Linked DNA regions of Desulfitobacterium hafniense DCB-2. The protein of the gene in region 1 binds, or shares a complex with, the protein of each later gene. Links are inferred from orthologs where the notes say so. Each region holds a gene or a part of one and is shown on either strand. Other genes may lie near its edges.

What was found. Proteins that work in one complex are often made in the same cells at the same time.
Region 2: rplI (region 1) and rplP share a complex: the UniProt entries of both Bacillus subtilis proteins name them as parts of the 50S ribosomal subunit. The link is inferred for Desulfitobacterium hafniense DCB-2 from one-to-one orthologs.

Annotation. Positions count from the first base shown.
Region 1 is NC_011830.1:5,255,139-5,259,173, reverse strand. The notes cover bases 764-3,486. They hold rplI (50S ribosomal protein L9), read left to right. Parts: upstream 764-1,763; coding sequence 1,764-2,210; downstream 2,211-3,486. Other genes in these bases: lonC (Lon family ATP-dependent protease), read left to right, coding at 2,237-3,486; DHAF_RS24580 (DUF2232 domain-containing protein), read left to right, coding at 764-1,721. In the rest of the region: DHAF_RS24590 (single-stranded DNA-binding protein), read left to right, coding at 1-24; rpsR (30S ribosomal protein S18), read left to right, coding at 46-276; DHAF_RS24585 (MazG-like family protein), read left to right, coding at 399-722; more of DHAF_RS24580, read left to right, coding at 759-763; more of lonC, read left to right, coding at 3,487-4,035. UniProt on the Bacillus subtilis protein: Binds to the 23S rRNA.
Region 2 is NC_011830.1:472,269-475,792, reverse strand. Bases 657-3,524 are described here. They hold rplP (50S ribosomal protein L16), read right to left. Parts: upstream 2,376-3,524; coding sequence 1,938-2,375; downstream 657-1,937. Other genes in these bases: rpsS (30S ribosomal protein S19), read right to left, coding at 3,402-3,524; rplV (50S ribosomal protein L22), read right to left, coding at 3,039-3,383; rpsC (30S ribosomal protein S3), read right to left, coding at 2,376-3,035; rpmC (50S ribosomal protein L29), read right to left, coding at 1,745-1,948; rpsQ (30S ribosomal protein S17), read right to left, coding at 1,461-1,721. In the rest of the region: DHAF_RS24870 (type Z 30S ribosomal protein S14), read right to left, coding at 1-109; more of rplE, read right to left, coding at 130-656. UniProt on the Bacillus subtilis protein: Binds 23S rRNA and is also seen to make contacts with the A and possibly P site tRNAs.

The DNA.
Region 1 (4,035 bases):
TTAGATGACGATATCCCATTCTAAATCGGAAAGGGAGTGAATTTTATGAAACGTGAACGCGGACGCCGTCCAAGAAAACGGGTATGCAGCTTTTGTGTCGATAAGGTAGAGTCCATCGACTACAAGGATACACATAAAATACGCAAGTATATTACCGAGCGCGGCAAGATTCTACCTCGCCGTATTTCTGGAAATTGTGCAAAGCATCAACGTCAGGTGACAGTAGCGATTAAAAGAGCTCGCCACATTGCGTTATTGCCTTATATCGTAGAATAAAGAATGAGGGGGAGCTGTTGCTCCCCTTTTTATACTTTCCTTGCAGGAAATCAGTGCCGGATTAGCGAACATTTTTTAGATGGGGATTAATAAGGTTATAACATACGGTACAGTGATAAAATATGACGGGAGGGGCACCCGTGGCTGAAGTCGATATCGTCAAAGGGTTAAAAGCCATTGAAGAGATTAAGGTAGAGATGCTTAAAGCACAGTGGGCCATGCAGGAGGGATCTCTGCGTGGATCGGAAGGAGATACGCTCCAAGGTTTAGCTGATCTTGTTGCTTTAAGCTATTTGCTGACCCGCCGCATGGGGTTCGATTTTTCAAAGTTGGATCGCACTTTATTGCAGCGTTTAGAGGAATGGAAAACCGAGGATCACCATAAAGTAGAAACTCAATGGGGTGATATCAGCTTATTATTAAGCTATCTGGCCCCTGAAGATTGAACGAGACCGCGTTCAGTAATAGATTGGAGCATCGGAATGTACGTCAGTGACCAAAAAACCACCAATACCCTAGCAGTGCTTATCCTGGTGATCGGACCCTGGCTCGGAGTCTCTATGCAGGTTTGGGGATGGATGCTGGATATTCTCTTGCTTATCGCCTTGCTATGGGTTGGACGAAGTGTGGGAAGACAAGGATTGCGCTATGGGCTGGTCTTTTTGATTTCAGGGTATGGGCTGGCCTTGCTTTTCGGTGGAGCTTCTTCTTTCCACTACTTTAGCTTTGTTCCCTGGGCAGCCTTAGTCACCCTATGGGGAATAGGGGCCAATGTTCCCCAGCGGGCTCTTGTTTTCTGGAGTTTAGTCGCGGCAGGGATCCTGGGAGTATTGCCTACCCTGGCCATGCTCATGCAAGGGATTCCCCAGGAAAGCATCCAGAGCTTTGTGCAAAATATGATGGAGCAATACCGTCAGGCGGGCATGCTGGAAAGCTTAAAAACTCAAGGCATATCTGAGCTGGAGCTTCAGTCCTTATTTGAACAAATCGTCAATACTCTGATTATGCTGACTCCCGGTCTGGTAGCCATTACAGCCCTTGCCAAGTGGGGGGCCGTCTATTATGCTTTCCTGCGCTGGATACGGATTTCAGGCCGGGAATACCGTCCTTTTACGGAATGGCGGCTGCCTTGGTATGCTATATGGGGAATGAATTTTGCCATTGTCAGTTACCTTCTGGGCGACCAATTCCAATGGTTGGCTATTAAGAGCATCGGCATCAATCTTATGCTGGTTTACGGAGTCGTTGCTTTTGTCCTGGGAAGCGCTCTTTTTGTTGCCCTGCTCCAAAAACCTTGGTTATCAGGGTTTTTCCGGTTCGTCCTGCTCTTCTCCAGTGTTCTTTATATACAAGTGACGGCTATAGTCTTAATTATCATGGGTTTATTGGATCTGGTGCTGGATTTTCGCCATATGCCCATCCGCAAAAAAGAAGATTCGGATTAACCAGTGCTCAAAGGGCCATGATAGCAGAATGGAGGGTTTTCAATGAAAGTTATTTTAAAAGCAGATGTCAAAGCGTTGGGAAAGAAAGGGCAAGTTTATGAGGTTTCCGATGGATACGCACGAAATTTCCTTTTTCCCAAAGGCTTAGCCGTAGAAGCCACCTCGGGCAATCTCAATGACCTGGCTTCCAAAAAAGCCAATGAAGAGAAGAAGAAAGAGCAGGAGAAGCAGGAGGCTCAAACCCTGGCGGCCAAGCTCAGCTCCCTTTCCATAGAGATCCACACCAAGAGCGGGGAAGGCGGCAGGCTTTTTGGCTCTGTTACCAATAAAGAAATTGCCGAGGCGCTCAAAGCAAGCCATGGCATTAATCTGGATCGCCGCAAGCTGGAGCTGAAAGAACCCATCAAAGCCTTGGGAACCTTTAATGTGCAGGCCAAGCTGCACCCGGAAGTCACGGCACAATTTCAAGTCCATGTCAAAGCATCATGATCAGGCAACTGTGAAAGGGGTCCCTAATGAAAGGGTTATTAAATCATTGGTTTAAAAAGAACGAAACCGAACCAATTCAAGAGGCAGAGGAAACCAACCAACCAAGCAGCCAAGTGGAAGAGCTGAAGGAGGATGTCCGGAACAGCCATGAGCAATGGCATCATGAAGTGGATGCCCTCTATAGTCTGCTCGTTAATTACTACGGGAGCGATAAATTGGTTTTAAAGGCCACCCGCCTGGAAGCTATTCATCTTATCCAATCCGATACCATCGGGGAGCGTACGGCCGGTCTGCTCAAGATCATTTTGGACGATCCCACAGACCGCCCCCTGCCCAGTGAAGAGGAGATTCCTCAGCTTTTGATGGAAATTGAGGACCATTTAGCTGAGCTGATCGCCCGCAGGGCTGTTGAAGACCGTTTGGATAAAGCGGTGGCAGATAAAATGCAGGAGCGGCATGAGGATTATGTCAAAGAAATAAAAAGCCAGCTTCTCAAGGAAAATTCCGGACCGGATAATGCCCAGACCCTCAAGAAATTAGCCCATATCGAAAAGATGAATCTGGTGAAACTGGCCAGTTCTGTTGCGGAGGTACTGCGGCCCCAGGCTGTTGAAGAAATCATCGGCCAGGAAGTTCCCATGCAGTTTCTCCTGGCTAAGCTGGCTACGCCCTATCCCCAGCACATCATTATCTATGGACCTCCGGGTGTGGGCAAAACGTCGGCGGCCCGGGTAGCCTTAGAGGCCGTCAAAAAGAATGTCAATTCTCCCTTTGCCGAGAGTGCTCCCTTTGTGGAAGTGGATGGTACGACCCTGCGCTGGGATCCCCGGGATGTTACCAATCCCTTATTGGGCTCCGTGCATGATCCCATCTATCAGGGAGCAAAGCGGGATCTGGCCGAGACCGGGATTCCTGAGCCGAAGCTGGGTTTAGTCAGTGATGCTCATGGGGGTATTTTATTTATCGATGAAATCGGGGAGATGGACCCTGTCCTTTTAAATAAGCTTCTTAAAGTCCTGGAGGATAAACGGGTTGCTTTCGAATCCGCTTATTATGACCCCAACGATCCTCAGGTGCCTCTTTATATCAAAAAGCTTTTTGAAGAGGGTGCCCCTGCCGACTTTGTGTTAATTGGGGCAACCACCCGGGATCCCAGGGAACTCAACCCTGCTTTGCGTTCCCGCTGTGGGGAGATTTATTTTAATCCCTTGGAACCAAGGGATATTCAGCATATCGTTTCCCAGGCTGCCCAAAAGCTGGGAGCGAACCTGGAGGCCAAAGTACCGGAGGTTATCAGTGAGTATGTCTTTGAAGGCAGGAAGGCCAATACCATCCTTACCGATGCTTATGGACTGTCCCGTTACCGCCATCCGGAACAGGAAGTTCTGGTGAAGGCTGAGGAAGTTTATGAAGTATTGCGTTCAGCCCGGCTTACCCCCTATATCTCCCATAAGGCGGCAGACCGCGGTGAAACAGGAAAGATATTGGGTCTCGGCGTTCATGGTTTTGTCGGTTCCGTCCTTGAGCTGGAGGCTATCGTTTTCCCGGGCCGGGAAGGAAAAGGCACCATCCGCTTCAATGAAACCGCCGGCAGCATGGCCCGGGACGCTGTCTTCAACGCCACGGCCGTGATTCGTTCCCTCACCGGCGAAGACCTCAAAGATTACGATGTTCATGTTAACGTGGTCGGAGGAGGGAATATCGACGGGCCCTCCGCAGGATGCGCCACCACCCTGGCCATCTACAGCGCGTTGAAAAACATACCGCTGCGGCAGGATATCGCCGTCACCGGTGAAATATCCATTCAAGGAAGAGTACGGCCCGT
Region 2 (3,524 bases), 4.8 Mb from region 1 along the record:
ACTTGCGGATATATGCATGGGGACGGCCGCAGAGTTTGCAACGGTTATGGTGACGAACTGCATATTTCGGTTGACGTGCATTGCGCACGATCATAGACTTTTTAGCCACGCTCTAGGACCCTCCTTTTTCTACTTGCGGAATGGCATTCCCAGCATTCCGAGTAATTCACGAGCTTCCTCATCGGTTTTCGCCGTTGTAACGAAAATGATATCCATACCACGGACCTTATCGATCTTATCGTATTCGATTTCCGGGAAGATGAGTTGCTCTTTAATACCGAGCGTATAGTTACCACGTCCGTCAAATGCCTTATCGGATACACCGTGGAAGTCACGAACACGAGGTAATGCTACGTTCATTAAACGATCAACGAACTCATACATGCGGTCGCCCCGTAAGGTCACTTTCGTTCCGATGGGCATCCCTGTACGGAGTTTGAAAGCGGCGATGGATTTCTTCGCCCGGGTTACAACGGGTTTTTGTCCGGTGATTTTGCTCAGATCGCCGACGGCCGCGTCGATAGCTTTGGAGTTTTGGATGGCTTCCCCAACGCCCACATTGATAACCACTTTTTCGAGCTTGGGAATTTGCATCACATTTTTATAGTTGAACTTCTGCTGTAATGCAGGAGCTATTTCACTGCTGAACTTATCTTTTAGACGAGCCAACTAAGGTCCCTCCCTTCTCGATTATTTTTTGTCGGGCAGGTTCACACCGCATTTTTTGCAAACACGGACTTTTCCAGCCTCAGTTACCTTCATGCTGACCCGGGTCACTTTATTGCACTCGGTGCAAAACAGCATGACATTTGAACTGGCGACAGGTGCCTCTTTTTCAAAGATCCCACCTTGGGGCATGCTTTGACTGGGTTTGGTGTGACGTTTTACGATATTGACTTTCTCAATAACCACACGGCCCTTTTTCGGAAACACTTCCAGGACTTTGCCTTTCTTGCCGGCATCTTTTCCTGTAATGACCATAACCATATCGCCTTTTTTGACGTGTATCTTTTGCTTTACAGCAGCCACTTCATTCACCTCCACTGGTATGGGGTCTTAGATTACTTCCGGTGCGAGAGAGATGATTTTCATGAAATCTCTATCACGCAGTTCCCGGGCAACGGGTCCGAAAATACGAGTTCCCCGCGGGCTTCTATCATCTTTAATTACGACTGCAGCGTTTTCACTGAAACGGATATAGGTGCCGTCTTTGCGTTTGATTTCTTTCTTGGTACGAACAACAACCGCTTTCACGACATCTCCCTTTTTGACAACGCCGCCTGGTGTTGCTTCTTTAACAGAAGCGACAATTATATCTCCAATGGATGCATAACGGCGCATTGAACCGCCGAGCACCTTGATGCACATGAGTTCTTTAGCTCCAGAATTGTCTCCGACTCTGAGGCGAGTTTGAACTTGGATCATCTATTGACCCTCCTTCCGCATTAAAAGTTCAGTTCTTAGAGAACAACAGCTCTTTCTGTGATCTCTACCAGACGCCAGCGTTTATCCTTGCTAATAGGGCGGGTCTCCATAATGACTACGCTATCGCCGATCTTAGCTTCATTGTTTTCATCATGAGCCTTGAATTTCTTGGTTTGAGTAATCGTTCTATGGTAAAGGGGATGACGGACTTTCATCTCGACGGCAACGACGATAGTTTTTTCCATCTTATCGCTGACGACTTTGCCCACTCTGACTTTGCGTTGGGTTCTTTCCATGTTAAAAAGTCTCCTTTCCAACCTTAAGCACGGTTAATTTTTAGTTCGCGCTCACGGAGAATGGTCTTGCCACGGGCAATCCCTTTCCTGACTTCCCGGATTCTGGCTGGATTGTCCAGTTGTCCGGTGGCCAGTTGGAAACGCAAATTGAACAGTTCCGTTTTGAAGCCATCAATCTCCTTGAGGAGTTCTTCATCGGTCATATCACGGAAATTCTTAGTTTTCATTTGCGTCACCTCCCTCTAATTCCTCGCGGCGTACAATCTTACACTTAACCGGAAGTTTATGCATAGCAAGGCGAAGTGCTTCTTTAGCAATCTCTTCAGGCACCCCAGCCAATTCAAACATTACACGACCGGGTTTGACCACGGCTACCCAGTATTCCGGGGAACCTTTACCACTACCCATACGAGTCTCAGCCGGCTTAGCCGTAATCGGCTTATCCGGGAAAATTTTAATCCAAACTTTACCGCCCCGTTTGATATAACGAGTCATGGCAATACGAGCGGCCTCAATCTGGCGATTGGTAATCCATGCTGGCTCCATAGCCACTAATCCATACTCGCCGAAGGTAATCACATTACCGCGAGTTGCTTTTCCATGCATCCGGCCACGATGTTGTTTCCGGTGCTTTACTCTGGTTGGGACTAGCATTTATTTTCCTCCTTCCACCTGAGCGACCTTCTTGGCGGGAAGAACCTCTCCTTTATATATCCAGACTTTTACGCCAATCTTTCCATAGGTGGTATTTGCTTCAGCAAATCCATAATCAATGTCGGCACGAAGAGTATGGAGGGGAACTTTCCCTTCACTGTACCACTCGGTCCGTGCGATTTCCGCACCGCCTAAACGGCCGCTGCAGGAAATCTTAATTCCCTGACCGCCTTGACGCATGGTGCGCTGTACGGTTTGTTTCATAGCCCGGCGGAAAGACACACGCTTCTCTAATTGCTGAGCGACACTCTCAGCAACCAGTTGTGCATCAAGCTCAGGCTTCTTAACTTCCACGATGTTGACAGCCACTTGTTTGCCTGTCATGGCTTCCAGTTGCTTGCGGAGATTTTCTACTTCAGTACCGCCCCGGCCGATGACGATTCCCGGCTTAGCCGCATAAATCGAAACCTTAACCCGGTTGGCTGCCCGTTCAATCTCAACTTTAGGAACACCTGCTTGCTGTAATTTGGTCTTCACAAATTTGCGAACCTTCAAATCTTCATGAAGGAGTTCCAGGTAGTTTTTATCTGCAAACCAACGGCCTTCCCAGTCACGGATAATTCCGACCCTGAGGCCTTTAGGATTTACTTTTTGACCCACGTTTTAACCCTCCTTCTTCTCAACCACAACCACGGTAATGTGACTGGTCCGCTTCCGGATCTGATCCGCACGTCCCATGGCTCGAGGTTTAATGCGCTTCAAGGTCGGTCCTTCATCCACATAAATTTCTTTAACAATCAGAGCGTCGGTATCCATATCGTAGTTGTGCTCCGCATTGGCTACCGCGGAGTTCAGCACTTTCGTTACAGGCTCTGTGGCACCTTTTGGGGTGAATTGAAGAATCGCGAGAGCGTCGCTGACGTTCTTGCCGCGAATGAGATCGACAACTTGGCGCACCTTACGAGGAGAGATCCGCACATATCTTGCAATCGCTTTAGCTTGTTGCATTTCGTTGACTCCTCCTTTTTAGCGCAGGCCGCTGGATTTTTCGCTGCCAGCATGCCCTTTGTAGGTGCGTGTAGGAGCAAACTCACCGAGTTTGTGCCCTACCATATCTTCGGTAATATAGATGGGGATGTGTTTCCGTCC